2 regions of the Lactococcus sp. FSL K6-0773 genome follow, and region 2 is predicted to be linked to the other one. Evidence: predicted binding sites of a transcription regulator. Region 2 holds the regulator's gene; the other holds the start of a gene.
What was found. Region 2 encodes CtsR, which represses protease genes until heat stress. Its sites were predicted from a motif close to TTGGTCAAAAAAGGTCAAANA; they were not measured.
Positions count from the first base shown of each region.

Region 1: a site for CtsR is predicted at 6,952-6,972, ahead of clpB (ATP-dependent chaperone ClpB). Genes of this name have one in related genera too.

Region 1 is NZ_JBBOVF010000001.1:307,404-316,279, reverse strand. It holds gene MHB61_RS01635 (NAD-dependent epimerase/dehydratase family protein) at 1-25, opposite strand, end outside; gene MHB61_RS01630 (TetR/AcrR family transcriptional regulator) at 156-686, shown strand; gene MHB61_RS01625 (hypothetical protein) at 737-925, opposite strand; gene MHB61_RS01620 (ATP-binding cassette domain-containing protein) at 953-2,326, opposite strand; gene purN (phosphoribosylglycinamide formyltransferase) at 2,493-3,041, opposite strand; gene purM (phosphoribosylformylglycinamidine cyclo-ligase) at 3,069-4,091, opposite strand; gene clpB (ATP-dependent chaperone ClpB) at 4,274-6,877, opposite strand; gene MHB61_RS01600 (hypothetical protein) at 7,111-8,451, shown strand; gene MHB61_RS01595 (NAD-dependent epimerase/dehydratase family protein) at 8,484-8,876, opposite strand, start outside.
Region 2 is NZ_JBBOVF010000001.1:1,211,775-1,220,650, reverse strand. It holds one part of gene MHB61_RS05710 (IS3-like element ISLla3 family transposase) at 1-699, opposite strand, end outside; one part of gene MHB61_RS05710 (IS3-like element ISLla3 family transposase) at 699-1,158, opposite strand; gene MHB61_RS05705 (CtsR family transcriptional regulator) at 1,358-1,813, shown strand; gene MHB61_RS05700 (ATP-dependent Clp protease ATP-binding subunit) at 1,803-4,253, shown strand; gene hpf (ribosome hibernation-promoting factor, HPF/YfiA family) at 4,388-4,945, shown strand; gene eno (surface-displayed alpha-enolase) at 5,130-6,431, shown strand; gene MHB61_RS05685 (ABC transporter ATP-binding protein) at 6,546-7,217, opposite strand; gene MHB61_RS05680 (ABC transporter permease) at 7,220-8,293, opposite strand; gene MHB61_RS05675 (TetR/AcrR family transcriptional regulator) at 8,305-8,874, opposite strand.

The DNA of each region.
Region 1 (8,876 bases), 900 kb from region 2:
TTGTTTTTTTATTTGTATTTGTCATTTAATTTTTTCCTCTATTTTTCTTAATTCACATCTGTTACACTTGAAACTTATGTAAAATTATTGTACGATAGAAGTGTAAAAAATACAAGCCTTTGAAAAGCTTGTGTGACACAATCAGGAGAAGTGTAATGGCAGCGACAAACTATTCCCAAACTATCAAAAACGATACAAAAGATTTTATTACTACAGCAATTTTGCAACTATTAGGAATTCAAAAAACATTTGAAAAACCGAAAAATCTTGCTCAACTCACGGTTTCAAACGTTTGTAAGAGGGCCGGAGTTAGCAGAATGGCTTTTTATCGTAACTTTGAGTCCATTGACCAGGTCATTTATCAATACTATCAGCCTCAAATTTCTCAAAGTTTTGAAATCATTCGTCAGAATGTTTCTGCCAGTTCAAAAATTGAAAACCAATTAAAATTCTTTGAAGAATTTAAAGATGACCTCTTCCTTTCTGAAAGTCAAGGTTACGAACCAATTATTCGTCAGATTTATATTGAAGAAATTGAGAAATTTTATGAAAAGACAAATGACGAATATTTCATTACTTTTGTCGCAAATGGAGTTTATGCTCTTTGGCGTAAATGGTTAATGAACGGTCAAGATAAGTCAATTGAAGAAATACATGAACTCATTAGAAAAATTGTTACAATTTAAGTAAAAATAAAAAGACACTTGCACGTGTCTTTTTAATATAAATTTATTTTTTAAGCAATTTCCTGTCCTAAATGAATCACCTCATCCAAATAACTTTGAGTTTCATCATATAGATGGTGTGTAATCATAATCACCGTCAAATCAGGATTTTCTAAAATATTTTTTTCTACAGCTAGAGCTGTTTTTTTGTCAACACTCGCCGTACTTTCATCCATCACTAAAATTGGCTTACTGCCCATTAATTCTCTAGCAACAGATAATCTTTCTTACTGACCTCCTGATAAATTTTTATCATAAACCGTATCAAGTTTATTAAATACAAAGTCATCAGCACAAGCAATTCTAATCGACTTATCAAAGATATCTGGCGAAATTTTACGCCCTAAAGTCAAATTTTCTTCTACTGTTTCCTTAAAAAGATAGGGAAATTGCATAATCACACTCATAAAATGAGGCAAAGATTTTCGATTAATTCCTTTATAATCTTTCCCGTCTAATAAAATTTCTCCTTCATAGTCTTGCTTATTCCCAACCAACAAATTAATCAAGGTTGATTTTCCACTTCCACTATCGCCAATAATCGCGTATTTTTTTCCTTTTTCAATGACAATTTCTGGATACTCAATTTTTTGCCCATCAGGAAATGCAACTGCCAGATTTTTTAATTCTAATTTACTTTCAAAAGCTGTCACTTCTTCTCCGTCAGTAACTTTTGATTCGTCAGTAATTTTTCCATATTTCTCTAGCAGCTTTCCAGTTGCATTGAGCAATATTAAACTATTTGCTACACTTTTTGAGTAATTAGTTACTGTTCCTGACAAATTTCCGACACTCATGACAACACCAATGCCAATTTGCCCATTCATGATAAGAAAACCAGCAACAGCTAAAATCAAAAACTGCCCTAACATACTTGTCCCTAATAAAGAATACTGCATCCAAGCACGAGTAAAAATTAATTTCACATTCGCCGTAGCTAATTGATTAAATTTCCCCATGGTTCGCTCTTGCATAAGACCCAATTGTTTATTATGATAAAGCACTTCATAACCACGCAAGTAATCCGTAGATGTCGCTAAGGCATCATTTGCAAGCTCCGACACTTGTTCCGTATCTCGTTCCACTGATTGTTTAAACATTTTTGGAAAATAGAACAAAAGTGCTCCAACCAAAAGGGTTGTCAAAAGCAATACCCAGTGGAAAAAGATAATAGCAATTCCTGAGAATAGCATCGCAACAATTCCCGTATAAACAAAATAAATCTGGTGGAAACCATTATCATAAAGTAGTTTTGTATCATTATTTAACCACGAATTATAATCTTCCTTACTATTTTTTTCAAAATCAGAATAAGAAATTTCCGTCAGAGGCTCAATGATATCCCGGCGTACAGCATTAAGCTGTTTTTGTATGGCAATTTCTTTCCAAACATCACGCGCTCCTTGAACAAAACTATCGACCATCCAAAGGATAATATCAATAGCTAACCATAAGAAAAATTGATTCATCTCTTTTGCAATCAAAGAATTGAGCACATTTGCTAAAAAGACCGAACTCAAGACCGCAAGAGCAATATCAATCGTGATAAGTAAGAAAACCATAAAATTTTCAAATTTGAATTCTTTAAGATACTTTACCATTTTTCCTTCTCATATTTTACTTAAGATTATGTTACCACTACATTTTAGCATTTAAATTTCAAAAGTAAATAGCGCTTATAAAAGTATTTTAGATGTTTTATTTTCTTAAAAGAACTGAAAATTTTCTCTTATTTTTATTAAGCTAAAACGTAAGAAAAAAACTTCATCATTGCTGATGAAGTATAATTTGGCGAACGACTTCTGGATAGAGCTTGTGCTCTGCTTCATGAACAGAACGCTCATAGACTTCTAAATCTTCGTGATAAGCGAGCGAGATTTGAGCAATCAATTCCCCAGTATCAACCCCCTCATCAACATAATGAATACTGATTCCCAACCCCTTTTTTGCCTCATGTGATTCTTCAATCGCATGAGGTGAACCGGCAAAATCCGGAAGATAAGAAGGGTGAACATTGATTATCTTTCCTTTATATTTTGATAACACCGTCGCACCAATAATTTTCATGTAGCCCGCCAAGAGAATTAAATCAATTTCTTGATCTTTTAAAATTTCCACCAAGGCCTTTTCATAATCCACTTTTGAAGAAAATTCTTTTAACTCCAAACTTGCCTTTGCCACCCCTAATCGCTCAGCACGTTCAAGTACATAAGCATCATGATGGTCTGAAAAAACAAATTTCACTTGGTCTGGAAATTGTTCAGCTAGTGTTTGAAAGTTTGAGCCATTTCCTGATGCAAATACTGCAAATTTCATGCTATCCCCTATTCTCAATGAAAAAATTTATTTTTTAATCACTACTGCTGAATCTTGTCTTTTGACCATTTTACCAATTTCAAATGCATTCAAGACTTTTTTGAGAGCTTCAGCATTTTCAGGAGCAACAGCAATTACCATTCCAATTCCCATATTGAAAATTTCATACATTTCTTCATGTTTGATATCCCCATATTTTTCAAGAGCTTTGAAAATTGGTAAAATATTCCAAGAACCTTCGACAATTTCAGCTGACAAGCTATTTCCGAACATTCTTGGTAAATTCTCATGGAATCCTCCGCCTGTAATATGAGCAATCCCTTTTATTTTATTTTGTTTAATCAAGGGTAAAAGCTCTTTGACATAGATTTTTGTCGGAGTTAAAAGAGTATCAATCAAAGATTGGTCAAGTTCAGGCAACGATTCATTCAAATCAAAGTCAGAAAAAACTTTCCGAACCAAAGAGTATCCGTTAGAATGAATCCCAGATGAGGCAAGACCAAGCAAAACATCGCCCGCTTCCACATCTTTTTCGCCATCAATTAATTGTGATTTTTCAGCCACACCCACAGCAAAACCAGCTAAATCGTAATCATCTTCATCATACATTCCGGGCATTTCAGCTGTTTCTCCACCAATCAGCGCTGCTCCTGCTTGCAAGCAACCTTCGGCCACTCCAGCCACAACTTGCTCCAATTTTTCAGGAATATTTTTCCCTGTGGCAATATAATCCAAAAAATACAGTGGTTCAGCCCCAGCAGCAATAATATCATTGACGCACATGGCTACGCAATCAATCCCAATCGTGTCATGTTTGTCTGCTTGAATGGCTAACATCAATTTAGTTCCCACACCATCTGTCCCCGAAATCAATACAGGCTCTTTCACATCAAGCACAGATAAATCAAAACTTCCACCAAAACCACCCAGTGCCCCAAGCACACCCAAACGTTCGGTTTTAGCTACATGCTTCTTAATACGAGAAACCACCTCATATCCTGCTTCTACATCTACCCCAGATTTTGCATACGCATTCTCAGACACTGTCATTCTCCATTTTCTGATTTATTTTATTCTACTTCCATGTTAAATGATTTTCAAACATAAAAAAAGTTCCAGCGGGTAGTACTGAAACTTTTCGATTGAATCGTTCGGAAATAACAAATCATTTCAACTGTAATTGTCTATCAAATATAAAAAACCGCCAGCATCAGCTAACGGTTTTTTTCTATTTATTCAGCAATCGTTTGAATATCAAAGTCAATCTTGTTTTCTACAAGCGTTACAATAACTTTTGATTTTGGTGGAATTTTTCCTCCGATAATCAGCTTAGCTAATGGATTTTCGATGACTTTTGTCAAATAACGTTTGAGTGGACGTGCACCATAAGCTGGTTCATAAGCATTTTCGGCAATCCAAACTTTTACTTCTTCACTCAACTCAAGTTGAACATCCATTTCTTCAAGACGATGTGAAAGTTGGCTAGTCATTTTAACGATAATATTCTTAATATCCTCAAGTGCCAATGGTTTGAAAAGAATGGTATCATCAATTCGATTTAGAAATTCTGGTTTGAAATGTGCCCGAAGTTGAGACATCACGTTTTCAGTTGTTTCTTCCGAAATTTCACCATTTTCTCCAACATTATCAAGCAAATATTGAGAACCGACATTTGAAGTCATAATCAACACTGTGTTCTTAAAGTCAACGAGAACACCTTTAGAGTCAGTCAAACGGCCGTCATCCAAAACTTGCAACAAGATATTGAAGACATCTGGATGTGCTTTTTCGATTTCATCAAGCAAGATGATTGTATAAGGATTACGACGAACAGCTTCAGTCAATTGGCCTCCTTCATCGTAACCGACATATCCTGGAGGTGCTCCGACTAACCGAGAAACTGAGTGTTTTTCCATATATTCACTCATGTCAATCCGAACCATATGTTCTTCTGAATCAAAGAGATTTTCAGCCAAAGCTTTCGCGAGTTCGGTCTTACCTACCCCAGTTGGACCGAGGAAGAGGAATGAGCCAAGTGGACGATTAGGGTCTTGAATTCCTGCACGCGCACGAATAATGGCATCAGATACGGCTTCAACAGCTTCATCTTGTCCAACGACCCTTTGATGCAGTGTTTCTGGCAAGTGAAGTAATTTTTCACGTTCACCTTCAACCAATTTGGTAATTGGAATACCTGTCATGCGTCCAACAACTTCAGTGATTTGTTCTTCAGTGACTGATTCTTGAACTAAGGATAAATCATCTGATTTTGCTTTTTCTTCAATAGCTTTGAGTTCTTTTTCAATTTCAGGAATTTTACCATAACGAAGGGCTGCTGCTTTTTCTAAGTTTCCTTCATTTTGAGCTTCTTCCAATTCGTGGCGAGCATGTTCTAATTCATTTCGTTTTTCAGAAATATTGCCCACTTCTTTTTTCTCAGCTTCCCATTGAGCTTTGAGTTGATTATTTTCTTCTCGAAGTTCAGCAATTTCACCACGTATAATTTCAAGACGTTTCTTAGAAGCATCATCTCGTTCTTTTTTGAGGGCCGCTTCTTCAATTTCTAATTGCATCAAGCGACGATTAGCTTGGTCAAGTTCAGTTGGGAGTGAATTCATTTCTACACGAATTGTTGCACTGGCTTCATCAACCAAGTCAATGGCTTTATCTGGTAAAAATCGGTCAGTAATATAACGATTTGAAAGGGTTGCTGCTGCGACTAAAGCATTATCATGAATGGTCACTCCATGGTGAATTTCAAAACGTTCTTTTAGACCACGCAAGATTGAAATTGTATCTTCAACAGTAGGTTCAGTAACCAATACCTTTTGGAAACGACGTTCAAGTGCTTTATCTGTTTCCATGTATTTACGATATTCATCCAAGGTAGTTGCCCCAATCAAATGGAGTTCACCACGTGCAAGCATTGGTTTTAAAAGGTTCCCAGCGTCCATTGAACCTTCTGTTTTACCTGCACCAACAATCGTATGAAGTTCATCAATAAAGAGGATAATTTGTCCATCTGATTTTTTCACTTCATTAAGGACTGCTTTCAAACGTTCTTCAAATTCACCACGATATTTCGCTCCTGCAATCAGGGCACCCATATCAAGTGAAAAGATTGTTTTATCTTTCAGATTTTCAGGAACGTCTTTTCTGACAATCCTTTGTGCCAATCCTTCAACAATGGCTGTTTTACCAACCCCAGGTTCACCAATAAGAACGGGGTTATTTTTTGTTTTACGAGAAAGCACTCGAATGACATCACGAATTTCTTCATCACGTCCAATGACAGGATCTTGTTTACCTGATTTAACTTGAGCAACGAGATCTACCCCATATTTTTCAAGTGCTTTGTATGTTTCTTCTGCATTTTGACTGGTCACTTTATCACCTCCGCGTAATTTTTCAATTGCAGCTTGCGCTTTTGCTTTTGTTAGTCCATGGCTAACCAAATAACTGGTCAATGGATTTTGTTTTAATTCAAAGAGGGCAAGGAGAATAATCTCAGTTGATAAGTATTCATCGCCCATTTTTTGCGCAATTTTGTCTGCTTCAGTAAATATTTGGAACAAATCTGGACTTAGGTTTTGACCATAAGTAATATTTGAACCTTCTACTGAATTAATTTTGTCAATTTCTTTTTCAATTAAATTTGTATAGTCATCTAGGTCAATCCCTAAATCTTTATAAAAGTTCGCCCCAAAACTATTAGGTTGAACAAAAATTCGCCATAAATGTGGAACTTCAATCACTTGGTGATGACGAACTTGCGCAATTTGTTGCGCTGAACCAAGTGCTTCTTGCATCGTTGTTGTCATTTTTTCGATGTCCATAAAAACACCTCATTTCGATTTCATAGTTAGTAGTGATTATTATCTTTTTCTCACTACATTCTAATTATAATACTTTGGTCAGTAATAGTCAAACTTTTTGATTCGTTATTTATAAAAAATTATTTACTCTTTTTAAATGAATTATTTATGTACTAATCATAGTGAAGCTGTCTTTTTAATACACTTTGCCTTATAATGGATTTAGATGTCAAAATAGAAAAGATAGGAGAAAAATGACTCAACAACTAAATTCTTTGGGAAAGTCTGCCCTCTTAATATTAAGTAATACAATTATTGTCCTTCCATTCATGATTTTTATTCAAATTGCAAAAGGAACCTCGCTTCTTGCCCTCCTTCCTTTTTTGCTCTTTTATACTTTCAGAATGACTGGCGTATTCTTTATAAGGGGAATAAAAACAAGAATTAACAGCTATAGTCTTTTAAAAATTTCATTGTATGCCGGTTTACTTGGTTGCTTGTTAGGATTTATGGGTTCTTTCTACTTTCCTTTCTATACTTTATCCGGTATCCTTTTAGGAGTCAGTGCAGCTTGGTTGCCGATGTCAAACACTTCGGTAAATTATTATCTAAAAAATACTAACCAGCTTATCAAAGGAAAAACCTTAGTTAGCTTACTTTTGTTTTTAGCCCTTGGCTTTTCTTTTGTCTTGTCCCCTTCTCTAAAATATCCCTTGTTCTTTGTATTCTATGGAATAGTTTATCTTCTCTCCTTCCAATTAGTTGGAAATTTGGATAATTACAAAGTTGATCCAAATGATTTAGAAAAAGCTTCATATAAATATCTTATTTTATTTGCTTTATTTTTTGTTTGCCTCTTTCTATTACGTTCAAGTCGATTACTTGCCAATAGTTTAGAATTTGATTATTTCATTTTCGGATTTTTCTTTTTGGTCACTCTCTATATTGTCGCTACGAATTTTTTCAAAAATAAAATTCAAAGAAATATCCCTCGTAAATTATCATATTTGACAGCTATTAATGGGGCAGTGGGAAATTATTTATTTCTTTTTTGTTCTTTATATGTCGCTGGTTTTTATGGTCATCAGCATTTATTTTTACAGTTTTATCTTCCTTATGTTTTAGGAATTGTCTTTGCCTCTAAGATCAAAAATTTACTTGGAAATAATGTCAAAACCTACTCTTTAATCGGCATTTTTCTAGGTTTACTTTTGATTGTTTTTAGTCCTCTATTTGCTCTAGGTTTATTCCTTACTAGCTTATTCAAAGGAAGTTTAAATTCAAGCTTAACTCAAGACTATGAAAGTACTATTAATATCGTTGAAGATAAACGGATCTGGGTAAAATATACCATTCAAAATATCGGAAGTATTCTTCACCAATTTTTGTTGATGCTTTTAGGTTCACTCATCATCATGAAAAACGGCTTATCTATCAAGACCCTGTTCGTTATTACTTCAACCCCTATTCCTACAGCTCGAAGTATTGAACTAATGAAATCATGGAATCTTATTGCTACGTCATTGATTATCTTAATTATCATCGCCTATCTTATTTATCCAAAAATAGTTCCACTTCTTAAAAAATCAAAGTAAATTAGAAAAACTCATGTCTAAACATGAGTTTTTTATTTAATACGAGAGGTCAGTGAACTTTCTTTTCCTTCGATAATTTTATGAATCTCTTTAGCAAATTGACTTCGTTTAATTGGACGATAACTTTTTAAGAAAGAAAAAATTGGAATTTTTATGAGTGGTTCCAATAGGCGTGCTGGAAAATAACTGCTTTTTCGTGAAGCATCATAGACAATTCCTGGAAAAACAGAAACAAATCTTGATTTCAAACGTTTTTGACCATAAGCCTCCACTTCTTTTTTAGCTCTCATATAGTCATTCATAAAAAAAGGACCATCATTTGCCGAAATAAAAAGACATTGATTTTCTGAGTTAACTATTGTATCAATAATTATTTTTGCTGGTTGAATACTATTTTTTTCATAAGTTGTTCCCTTTGATTTACT
Region 2 (8,876 bases):
TAGACTGAAAAATTCTATGAGATTTTAATTTAGAAACATAGTCTCTCATTTGGTATCCCCATCCTTGATCTGAGTGGAAAGTACGTCGATAAGGACAATCAGATGTCACAGCTAAGGCTTGATTTAGAGCAATATCAATTGATTGATAAGAGGGTTGTTTAGAGATATGATAACTAATCACCTCGCTATTAAATAAATCAATGTAAGGATTGAGATAACACTTTTTCTGAATTCCATCTTCATAATATTTGAATTCTGTCGTATCTGTTGTGATTTTTTGATGAGGAGTGGAAGTTCTGAATCGTCTGTGTAATTTATTTTTAGCTACCGTCCCTACTTTTCCTTTATATGAATTATATTTACGTGATTTGTGCCAATAAGACGTCACACGAAGCCCTAGCTTCTTCATTAAGCGCTGTACCTTCTTGTGGTTGACGTGATAGCCACGTTGCTTAAGTAATTCACTCATTGGACGATAACCTGCATTGGCATGTTCTTGACGTATTTTAAGCATTTCTTTTTCGATAAGCTCATCTTTGTTTACCCGTTCAAAACAGTTAACCCAATAATAATAAGTGGCTTTAGGGAATCCTGTAACTTTCAAGATTTCTTTGAGTTTGAAGGTTTTACGGAGACTGTAGATGAGTCTTGATTTTTGTTCATTAGAGCATTTTTCTCCAATCTCCGAAGTCCTTTTAAATAAGCTACCTCAATTTGCGCATAACGTAATTCTTGTTCAAGTTCTTTAATTCGTTGAGAATCATTTGGGTTCTGAGTCATAGACGATGCAATGCTTTCTAGTTTTTTACGCCGTCCTCTCTTTTTGCTTATTGGGACTTCTCCATAAATTTTGAAATGATTAACCCAGCTTGCAAGTAAGGTAAAATTAGTAATTTCGAATTTTCTTGCCACAGCTTCATACGTTAAATCAGTTGTTAAATAACATTGTACCGCATTTTCTTTCAACTCCATAGAATAATTTTTATTGACTTTGGAGTGAGCTGTAGGAAGTCCCTCTGCTCGATAATTGCGAATCCAGTGTCTAACCTGACTAGATGAACCTACGTTGTGCAGTTTAGCAAGATAGGTAGAGCCTCCCTTGCCAGATAAATAATCTTGAATAACGCGTTGTTTTAATTCTATGGAATATTTGACCATAAGAAAAGACCTCCGAAATATAGATTTGAAAAGTCTATATTTTGGGGGTCACTACAAGTAACGGTTTTTTTATTTTTCAACGCTTAAGTCTGTCAGTAAGTTAAAATTGCTATTTTTGGTAAAAATAATATTTTTCAGGTATAATAGTCAGTAATAGTCAAAGATTATTTAGAAAATGGATGAAAGAAAGGATGGAGCGATGGCAGGTCAAAAAAATACATCAGATATTATCGAAGCTTATCTGAGAAAGCTTTTAGAAGAAGCACAAGTCATTGAAATTAAACGAGCGGACTTAGCCAATCAATTTGATGTCGTGCCGAGTCAGATTAATTATGTGATAAAAACACGATTTACGGCCTCAAAAGGCTTTGATGTGGAATCAAAACGTGGTGGCGGTGGATACATCAAAATTGTGAAGTATCAATATTCTGCTCGTCATGAATTCTTAACGGCTCTTTACCAGAAGGTTCCAGCTAATCTCTCAAGTAAAGCTGCCCATGATATCGTTCAACTTCTCTTTGATGAGAAAGTACTGACAGAACGTGAGGGAAATCTACTTTTGTTAGTCATTACTGACGGAGCCATTAGTCCCTTTACTCGTGGTATAATGATGAAAAGTATAATAAACAGATTGGACCGTGACGATGAAATTTGAAAATATAAAATATACACCAACGCTTGACCGAATTTTAGAAAAAGCGGAAGAGTATGCTCACCAATATCAATATGGCACCATTGAAAGTGCTCATTTACTGGCTGCAATGGCAACGACCTCAGGTTCAATTGCATACAGCCTCCTTGCTGGAATGAATGTTGATTCTTCTGACTTACTGATTGATTTAGAGGATTTATCAAGTCATGTTAAGGTCAAACGTTCAACTTTACGTTTTTCACCTCGTGCAGAAGAAGTGATGACTGCGGCAAGTTTTTTAGCAATTCATAATAACTCAGAAGCCGTTGGAACAGAACACTTGCTTTATGCCCTACTTCAAGTAGAAGATGGATTTGGTCTTCAACTTCTGAAATTACAAAAAATCAATATTGTATCTTTGCGAAAAGAGCTTGAGAAAAGAACTGGACTCAAAGTTCCAGAAAGTAAAAAAGCTGTGACTCCAATGTCAAAACGCAAGATGGCAAAGGGAGTTGCAGAAAATTCAACGACGCCAACGTTAGACTCTGTATCCTCAGATTTAACCGAAGAAGCTCGCTTGGGTAAACTTGACCCAATGATTGGACGAGAAGCTGAAATTGACCGTTTGATTCATATTCTCAGCCGCAGAACAAAAAATAATCCTGTCTTAGTTGGAGAGCCCGGTGTTGGGAAATCAGCAATTATTGAAGGTTTGGCCCAAAGAATTGTCAATGGTCAAGTTCCAATTGGTTTGATGAATAGTCGAATTATGGCTTTGAATATGGCGACTGTTGTTGCTGGGACAAAATTTAGAGGTGAATTTGAGGATCGTTTGACAGCTATTGTTGAAGAAGTTAGCAGTGATCCAGATGTCATTATTTTCATTGATGAATTACACACAATCATCGGTGCTGGTGGCGGAATGGATTCTGTCAATGATGCCGCAAATATTTTGAAACCAGCGCTTGCTCGTGGTGATTTTCAAATGGTCGGAGCAACAACCTATCATGAATATCAAAAATATATTGAAAAAGATGAAGCTTTAGAACGCCGTTTGGCGAGAATAAATGTTGACGAGCCAAGTCCAGATGAAGCGATTGCTATTTTGCAAGGCTTACGTGAAAAATTTGAAGACTATCATCAAGTGAAATTTACTGACCAAGCCATTAAAAGTGCTGTAATGCTCAGTGTTCGTTATATGACTAGCCGAAAATTGCCTGACAAAGCCATTGATTTACTTGATGAAGCTGCAGCAGCAGTGAAAATTTCTGTCAAAAATCAACAAACAAAACGTCTTGATTTAGAAAAAGAATTAGCGGAAGCTCAAGAAGAATTATCAGAAGCTGTCATTAAACTTGATATCAAAGCGTCTCGTACAAAAGAAAAAGCAGTTGAAAAAATTGCTGACAAGATTTATAAATTCTCAGTAAAAGAAGATAAACGTCAAGAAGTTACTGACCAAGCTGTTGTTGCTGTTGCCTCAACACTGACAGGTGTTCCAATCACACAAATGACTAAGTCTGAAAGTGATCGTTTAATCAATCTTGAAAAAGAATTACATAAACGAGTTGTTGGACAAGAAGAAGCTATTTCTGCCGTTTCAAGAGCCATTCGTCGGGCACGTTCCGGTGTTGCTGACAGCCGTCGTCCAATGGGTTCTTTCATGTTCCTTGGACCAACAGGGGTCGGTAAAACCGAACTTGCTAAAGCACTGGCTGACAGTGTGTTTGGTAGTGAAGATAATATGATTCGTGTTGACATGAGTGAATTCATGGAAAAACATTCGACTTCACGCTTGATTGGAGCTCCTCCAGGGTATGTAGGTTATGATGAGGGTGGTCAATTGACAGAACGCGTTCGTAATAAACCTTATTCTGTTGTTCTTTTAGATGAAGTCGAAAAAGCTCATCCTGACGTTTTCAACATCATGTTGCAAATTCTAGATGATGGCTTTGTGACTGATACTAAAGGTCGTAAAGTTGATTTCAGAAATACAATTATTATCATGACTTCAAACTTGGGAGCGACTGCTCTTCGTGATGATAAGACAGTTGGTTTTGGCGCTAAAAATATCACAGCTGATTATTCAGCCATGAAATCAAGAATATTAGAAGAGCTTAAACGTCATTATCGTCCTGAGTTTCTTAATCGAATTGATGAAAATATTGTTTTCCACTCATTGGAAAGTCAAGAGATTGAACAAATTGTTAAAATTATGAGTAAATCTTTGATTAAACGTCTGGCAGAACAAGATATTCATGTTAAACTCACACCGTCAGCGGTGAAATTAATTGCTGAGGTAGGTTTTGACCCAGAATATGGTGCACGTCCGCTCCGCAAGGCTCTTCAAAAAGAAGTTGAAGACCTTTTAAGTGAACAATTGCTCTCTGGTGAAATCAAAGCAGGTAATCATGTTTCAATTGGGGCATCTAATAAAAAAATTAAAATCGCTCAAATTGTTTGAGATGAAAGCTATTTCATGTTATAATTAAATTAGAAATAAAGGAAAGGACAGTTCGAAAAGATTCAGAAGTCCTGAAAATTCCAAAAGTTTAAGGGCTTCATTGAAACAAAAAGAACTGTTGAAGAGGTACTCTTATGATCAAATTTAATATCCGTGGCGAAAACGTCGAAGTGACTGATGCAATCCGCGCTTATGTTGAAGATAAAATCGGAAAACTTGATAAATATTTTAACGATGGTCATGAAGTAACAGCCTATGTTAATCTTAAAGTTTACAGCGAAAAACGAGCTAAAGTTGAAGTAACTCTTCCAGCTAAAAATGTCACTTTACGTGCAGAAGATACTTCACAAGATATGTATTCTTCAATTGATTTTGTAGAAGAAAAACTCGAACGTCAAATTCGTAAATATAAGACACGTATGAACCGTAAACCACGCAATGCTGTCCCAACAGGACAAGCTTTTGGCGATGAGTTTGCACCATTAGAAAAAGCCGATGAAGTTGCTGAGGATCACGTAGATATTGTACGTACTAAGCATGTTGCTTTAAAACCAATGGATGCCGAAGAAGCAGTGCTTCAGATGGATATGTTGGGACATGATTTCTACGTCTTTACAGATGCTGATAGTAACGGAACCCACGTCGTTTACCGTCGTACAGATGGTCGTTATGGTTTAATTGAAACAGAATAAAAAAATAAGGATAGATTTTTCTATCCTTTTTTATTAATGTTCAGATAAAAAATCAAAATGTAAGCGCAAAACCTTTTGAAGTTTAGCTTTGCGAAGATTTTGACTTGAAAAATCTTTCAAAAAATAGTAAAATCAAAGATGTATTAAGAGTGCAGACGCACTTAAAAATAATAAGGAGACTAAAATGTCAATTATTACTGATATTTATGCTCGCGAAGTCCTTGACTCACGCGGTAACCCAACACTTGAAGTTGAAGTTTACACTGAAGACGGTGCATTCGGTCGCGGTATGGTACCTTCAGGTGCTTCTACTGGTGAACATGAAGCGGTTGAACTTCGTGATGGCGACAAATCTCGCTACAACGGACTTGGTACTCAAAAAGCTGTTGACAACGTAAACAACATCATCGCTGAAGCTATCATCGGTTATGAAGTTACTGACCAACAAGCTATTGACCGTGCAATGATCGCTCTTGACGGTACTGAAAACAAAGGTAAATTGGGAGCTAACGCTATCCTTGGTGTTTCTATCGCTGCTGCTCGTGCTGCTGCTGATGAACTTGGTGTTCCACTTTACAACTACCTTGGCGGATTCAACGCTAAAGTATTGCCAACTCCAATGATGAACATCATCAATGGTGGTTCTCACTCAGACGCTCCAATCGCTTTCCAAGAATTCATGATCGTACCAGTTGGTGCACCTACATTCAAAGAAGCGCTTCGTTGGGGTGCTGAAATCTTCCACGCTCTTAAGAAAATTCTTAAAGCTCGTGGACTTGAAACAGCTGTCGGTGACGAAGGTGGATTCGCTCCTAAATTCGACGGAACTGAAGACGGTGTAGAAACTATCCTTAAAGCAATCGAAGCAGCTGGTTACAAAGCTGGTGAAGATGGCGTTATGATCGGTTTCGACTGTGCATCATCAGAATTCTACGAAAACGGTGTTTACGACTACACTAAATTCGAAGGTGAAGGCGGTAAAAAACTTTCAGCTTCTGAACAAGTTGACTACCTTGAAGAACTCGTTTCTAAATACCCAATCATCACTATTGAAGATGGTATGGACGAAAACGACTGGGATGGATGGAAAATCCTTACTGAACGTCTTGGTAAAAAAGTTCAACTCGTTGGTGACGACTTCTTCGTTACAAACACTAAATACCTTGAACGTGGTATCCGTGAAAATGCTTCAAACGCTATCTTGATCAAAGTTAACCAAATCGGTACTTTGACAGAAACTTTCGAAGCTATTGAAATGGCTAAAGAAGCTGGTTTCACAGCAATCGTTTCTCACCGTTCTGGTGAAACTGAAGATTCAACAATCTCAGATATCGCTGTTGCAACTAACGCTGGTCAAATCAAAACTGGTTCACTTTCACGTACAGACCGTATGGCTAAATACAACCAATTGCTTCGTATCGAAGACCAATTGGCTGAAGTGGCTCAATACAAAGGTCTTAAAGCATTCTACAACCTTAAAAAATAAGGTTTACCAACGAATGATTTAGATTTAATCCTTCTCTTTATTTAGAGAAGGATTATTTTTTATAAAAAATATTCTATGAAAAAACTACTAGTAAGCTAGTAGTTTTTATTTTATTTAGATTTTTGATAAGAGTCCATCTTCAATCTTATAAATACTGTCACTATTTTTAATCATTCTTTGGTCATGAGTGACCATGATTGTTGCTTTATTCTTCAAATGAGCTTCTTGTCTTAATAATTCAACAACCTGATAAGCATGCTCAGTGTCTAAACTTGCTGTTGGTTCATCCGCCAAAATTAAATTTGGTTCATTAAAGAGAGCACGAGCAATAGCTGCCCTTTGTCTTTCACCACCAGAAAGATCACTAGGATGTTTATCTTTTAAGTCTAAAATATCAAGTGATTTAAGAAGTTCAATCCCTTTTTTAGAAGTTAGTTTTTCGTGATTGATTTTATCAATAAGGAGAAATTGTTCTTCAATAGTCAAATAAGGAATCAAATTAGAACTTTGGAGGATGAAACCTATTTCTTTAAATCTAAGTTTAGAACGTTTTTTTTCTGACAATGGTGTAAAATCTAAGCCATTGATTGAAATGTTCCCAGAAGTTGGACTTTGTAAACCACCTGCAATTGTGAGAAATGTACTTTTGCCTGAACCGGAGGGACCAATAATTGAAACAAATTCTCCTTGATTGACTGCTAAATCGATTCCTTTGAGTGCCTGAATCTCATTATGACCACTACCAAAAGATTTTTTTACATTTTCCATTTTAAGAATTGTTTTCATTTTTAACCTCCAATTGCTTTCGTTGGGTCAATTTTACGGATAGTAATGATTGAAAAAAGTGACCCAATAATTGATACGATGATGAGAATTAAAGCATAGAGCAACCAGTTTGTAAGACTAATTTCAAATGGCATTGCATCGGGTAAGATAAAGCTAGTTCCATAACTTGCTATAAAAGCAACGAAGACGCCAACTAAACTAATGATAAAGCTTTGACCAAGTAAAGAGTTCATTATTATGCGATTTGAAATTCCTTGAGCTTTCATTATGCCAAAAATCGGAACTTTTTGAAGAGTTATAACATACATAAAGACTCCAATAATCAACAGTACAATCAGAAATAAGAAGTAAATCATTGCGCTGAGTGTCATATTTTGAGCAGAATAACCTGGAATATCGTTAATTAAATCAGAAATAGACAGGACTTTATATTGATTTGAAATAGAAGAATCAATCTTAACTTTTCCAGATTTTACAACGACAGCATTAACAGAAGAAGTTGAAGTGCTTTTTTCACCAAACTTTATCTGATTCAAAGCGGAAAACGAAGTATAGATAACAGGCGAGGCAGAATAAGAAGAGGATTTTGAAATTCCGACAATTTTTATTTTAATATTATTATTTCCCACGGAAACTTCTTGACCGATTTTATATCCTTGATTTGCCAGCTTTTTTGAGATAATCATTTCTAAATGATTGTCAGTAAATTTTTTTCCCTCAAGAACTTCTGGCATGATTTTAGACTTATCAGGCAGGGCAATAATAGCAATATTGTCTCGCTCGCTCTTTGATTTGCGCATAGAAGTAGAAAACAATGATAATTCTGATCCATTTTCTATATGAATATTACTTAAATCATCAGAAGTAATTTGTGAAGCAGAAATAATATTATTTGAACTTGTTGATAAAACGACTTTTTCGGCCTTCCAATCAAGGACAGCTTGTTTAAATTGACTGGCAAGTCCTACAGATAGTCCGGACAGTATAAAGACTACATAAGCGATTAAAAAAATAATAGCTCCGATTAAGGTGTAACGAGCTTTATTATAACGTATTTCTCTTAGTGCTAAAAACATAAAATCTCCTTTCAGTTTTTTCTGTCAGTAATATAATTAAGTAAACCTTCGGTGACTAATTTGATTTCTTTATCATAATTTTCAATAAAAGTTTTCTCAGTCCAATTTTCACTGAATAATCTATAAACGAGATTATGAACAACTGATTTTAATACTTGTGAAATTGGATTATCATTTTCACTAGCTGGGACGGTTGCTGAACTTTGGGGTTTCCAATCTCTTTCAAGTTCATAAGTCCAATCTAAAAAGCGATATTTATAAAGTTTGTATTGGGGAGAATCAATTAAATTTTCAAGAAGGAGATATTTGTATTTATCTAGAGACTCTTCAATGGAATTATATTTTAATAAATTAAAAAATAAATCATGGATTTCAAGGGTTTCTTGCGAGAGGACATAGAAATAAGCATCTTTTAAATCTTCAAAATACTGATAAAAACTCCCTCTCGGAATATCAAGAGCTTTTACGATGTGCATAATTTTTGCCTCGTGAAAAGAATGAGTCTGAAATTCATTTAAACAGGCATCATATACGCGATTGCGTTTTTCGTCAGATAGACTGAAATAGGTTGATTTAGGCATTT